2 regions of the Pedobacter anseongensis genome follow, and region 2 is predicted to be linked to the other one. Evidence: riboswitches for the same ligand, from Rfam matches in the RefSeq annotation. Region 2 holds a riboswitch; the other holds the start of a gene.
What was found. Region 2 has a riboswitch for S-adenosylmethionine ahead of metH (methionine synthase). Riboswitches for the same ligand answer to the same signal wherever they lie in the genome.
Positions count from the first base shown of each region.

Region 1 (2,208 bases), on a different contig from region 2:
ATCGGATAAAAGGCCATTGTGAGAATGCAAGAAAATTAGCTCATTATCTCGATAATCATCCTAAAGTAGAATTTGTATATTATCCAGGTTTAGTTTCACATCCGCAACACGATGTAGCTAAAAAACAAATGAAAGATTTTGGCGGCATGCTTTCTATTTTGGTTAAAGGCGGTGCAGAGAATGCTAAAAAAGTAGTAAATTCAGTACACATTTTTGCACAAGCAACCAGTTTAGGGGGTGTAGAAAGCTTAATTGAGCATAGGGCATCTGTTGAAGGACCAGAAACTAAAACTCCACAAAATTTAATTCGGATTTCGGTGGGACTAGAACATATCGACGATTTGATTGATGATTTAGGGCGGGCGCTATCGCTAGTCTAGAGTTTTGAGTCGTTAGTCTTGAGTAAATTTAATCTGTTAATTATCAATAATTTAAAAAATTATCAGAATTTAATTTTGTAAATAAACAAAATATTTCTACATTTGAAATATTATTTGGCGAAAGCCAGAAAAATCAAGTCAATTACCTTACTGGTTTTGATTTATAAAGAAGTGGCGAGAGACAGGCTCATCGACCCACTGGCAACCCTCCAAACGGAGAAGGTGCCAATTCCTGACCAGATAACATGGTGTTATTTGGAAATATAAATTAAGAATATGAAAACATTCAATTCAAATTCGCAAAGTAGCGTCTTTACAAATTCATGTTGTAGCAGGATGAATATGATTTTAGGACTTTAGAATTTCGAAATTCTATTTCGTCCAATAATCCTACGATAAATCGTAACCTCAGAATTACATCCTTTTAACATTTCAATACGCAAAAAATGAGTACTACATCAGTATATAAATACCCAAAGATTTTTAAACTAGAAAGCGGAAAAAAGCTTCGTAATTTAGAAATCACTTATCAAACCTATGGAAAATTAAATGCAAATAAAGACAATGTGATCTGGGCCTGCCATGCGTTAACCGCTAATGCTGATGTGTTAGATTGGTGGAAAGGATTGTTCGGAAATAATGCATTATTTAATCCAGAAGAACATTTTATTGTTTGCGCAAATGTTTTAGGTTCAAATTACGGAAGTTCAAATCCTTTAAGTACAAACCCCGTAACCGGCCTTGCCTACTACCTTTCTTTTCCAGAATTTACCATTAGAGATATAGCAGCTTCACATCATTTATTAGCCAACCATTTAGGTATAAGCAAAATTAAAGTGGTTATAGGTGGTTCTTTAGGCGGACAACAAGCCTTAGAATGGTCGCTAGCAGGTACAAATATAATTGAGAATTTAATTCTCGTGGCCACAAATGCAGTTCACTCGCCATGGGGAATTGCGTTTAACGAAAGTCAGCGTTTAGCCATTAGCACTGATCGTACTTTCTATGCCAATCAGCCAGATGGCGGATTAAAAGGCTTAAAAGTAGCTAGAAGCATAGCTCTTCTATCCTATCGTACTTACGATGCCTATGCGGCAACACAATTAGAAAGTGTGAATGATAAAACAACTGGATATAGAGCAGCTTCTTATCAAAATTATCAAGGCGAGAAATTATGCAAGCGCTTTAATGCCTATAGTTACTGGTATTTGAGTAAAGCAATGGATAGCCACAATGTTGGTCGCGGAAGAAAAAGCATCACGGCAGCATTAAATAGCGTGAAATCGAATACACTGGTTATTGGAATAGAAAACGATGTATTATTTCCTATTCGTGAACAAAAATATTTAGCAGAACACATTAAGGATGCAGAATTTAACAGTATTAATTCGGCATATGGACACGACGGTTTTTTAATAGAAACTGATCGATTAACCAATATAATCGGGAATTTTTTGAAAGAAAGCACGAATAAAAAAGTGATAAAATTGAAGACGGCGTAAAAAGATAGTATTTAAAATTTAGCGGAAATTAAGTAAGTAAAAATGAGTAAGAAACTTAAAATAGGGTTATTTGGATTTGGTGTAGTTGGACAAGGATTAAACGATATTATCCGTAGCCAGAATTTAAACATAGAAGTTGTTAAAATTGCAATAAAGAACGCAGAGAAGAAACGTATTCTATCTGCTTCGTTATTTACCACTTCGCACGAAGAAATTCTGGATAACCCAGAAATAAACACCATTGTTGAGCTAATTGACGATGCAGAAGCAGCTTTCGAAATTGTAAAAAAAGCATTAAGTACGGGTAAAAACGTGGTATCCGCTAA
Region 1 covers NZ_JBBHKB010000004.1:338,362-340,569, reverse strand. Annotated here, with positions in the region: gene WG904_RS15590 (trans-sulfuration enzyme family protein) at 1-380, shown strand, start outside; SAM riboswitch class I at 539-650, shown strand; gene WG904_RS15585 (homoserine O-acetyltransferase family protein) at 827-1,882, shown strand; gene WG904_RS15580 (homoserine dehydrogenase) at 1,925-2,208, shown strand, end outside.
Region 1: linked by a shared signal. The riboswitch ahead of WG904_RS15585 (homoserine O-acetyltransferase family protein) and the one ahead of metH (methionine synthase) in region 2 are both predicted to bind S-adenosylmethionine.

Region 2 (2,208 bases):
GATGTTTGTGGCATTGAGTCTTTCTACCTTAGCGGCTTATTTATTTGGAAGTAATAAGGAATTAATGTCCTATTTAGTAACAATTAATCCTAACACAGGAAAAGTAGGGATGTCTATTCTAGGTTATGTTGCTATGTTTTCCCCTTTAGCTTTGGTGTTAACAATGAGCTTTGGGTTAAGCAAGTTATCTTATCCTGCTTTACTTGGTATATTCATTTTATATGCTGTTTTAACGGGTGTAAGCTTAAGCTTTATCTTATTAACATATACCTCTGGCTCAGTAGTAAGCTGTTTTGCTGGTGCTGCAGCTATATTTGGCGTGATGGCATTTTTAGGCTATACTACGGATGTAGATTTAAGTAAATTCGGCCCTATTTTAATCGTGGGTGTTGTCGTGTTAATTATTGCGAGTGTGATCAATATGTTTGTTCAAAGCGAGCAATTCAGTTTATTTATGGCTTTCATTGGAATAGCAATTTTTACCGCCTTAACCGCCTATGATGTGCAAAAAATTAAAAGAATTGGACAGGGCATTGAAGCAAGTGGCGAAGAAGTATTACAGGTAGAATCTAAAAAGATGGCTATTGTAGCTGCCTTGTCTTTGTACTTAGACTTCTTAAACATTTTCTTATACCTACTTCGTATTTTCGGAAGCAGAAAATAAGCTTAAGCAAAATTTTATACCGAAGGCCGTGCAGAATTGCGTGGCCTTTGTAATTTTATTTGGTAATTACCCCCTTTTTTTTGGAATTGACAAGCCTTTGTTGCATTTTTGTATCGCTTATAAAGAAAGGCGGAGGGATTAGACCCAACGATGTCTTAGCAACCTGTGCCAACAAGGTGCTACATTCTATTCCAACGATAAGTCGGGAAAAGATAAGTTTAAAGAAGAATAATCTATTCTAACTTTTGAGTAAGCCTTTTAAGTATCAGTTATAAAGTATCGAGTAGCAAGAACCAAGCTAGGTGCATATTTGAATTTTACTGATACAAATAGCTTGTACTCTTTTCAAGAAATCTTGACACTTGATACTCGCTACTTGCTATAAAAAAATGGACATTAGAGAAGAACTAAAAAAACGTATTTTAATTATAGACGGTGCCATGGGCACTATGATTCAGCGCTATACTTTAACTGAACAAGATTTTAGAGGCGAACGCTTTAAAAATCATCCTTGCGATGTAAAAGGAAATAACGATTTACTGAACATTACCCGTCCCGACATTATTAAAACCATCCACCTCGAATACCTCGAGGCTGGAGCGGATATTATAGAAACCAATACCTTTAGTACCCAACGCATTTCGATGGCCGACTACCAGATGGAAGACCTTTCGTACGAAATGAGCTACGAAGGTGCCAAAATAGCAAAACAAGCCGTTACAGAATTTATGGCAGCCCATCCAGAGCGGAAATGTTTTGTAGCGGGAGCAGTCGGACCCACCAATCGTACGCTTTCCATGTCGCCCGACGTTAACGACCCTGGTTTTAGAGCTATATATTTCGACGAACTCGAAGCAGCTTATTACGAGCAAGTACGCGGCCTAGTTGATGGTGGTGCCGATGTAATTTTAATCGAAACCATTTTCGATACCTTAAACGCAAAAGTGGCCATTGTTGCCATTAAAAAATATGAAGAAGTAATTGGTAGAAAGCTAGAGATCATGATTTCGGGCACCATAACCGATGCTTCCGGCCGAACATTATCTGGCCAAACCGCCGAAGCCTTTCTAAATTCGGTAATGCACGCTAAACCTTTAAGCATCGGCTTCAACTGTGCATTGGGTGCCAAAGAAATGCGCCCACATATAGAAGAATTAGCTGCAAAAGCTGGATGCTACATCTCTGCTTATCCAAACGCCGGTTTGCCAAATGAATTTGGCGCATATGATGAAATGCCACACGAAACAGCACATCTGGTTGATGATTTTATCAGCTCGGGCTTCGTAAATATTGTAGGTGGGTGTTGTGGCACTACTCCCGAACATATTGGTTGCATCGCCGAAAAAGCAAGAAACGCTAAACCTAGAGAAGTGCCAATAGTTGAGCATTATTTACGTTTAAGTGGACTTGAGCCGGTTACCATTACCCCAGAAAGTATTTTTGTGAATGTTGGCGAGCGAACCAACATCACCGGTTCCCCTAAATTTTCGAAACTTATTCTAGGCGGCGATTACGAAGCTGCATTAGCCATCGCCTTGCAACAG
Region 2 covers NZ_JBBHKB010000001.1:686,404-688,611, forward strand. Annotated here, with positions in the region: gene WG904_RS03155 (Bax inhibitor-1/YccA family protein) at 1-664, shown strand, start outside; SAM riboswitch class I at 779-883, shown strand; gene metH (methionine synthase) at 1,054-2,208, shown strand, end outside.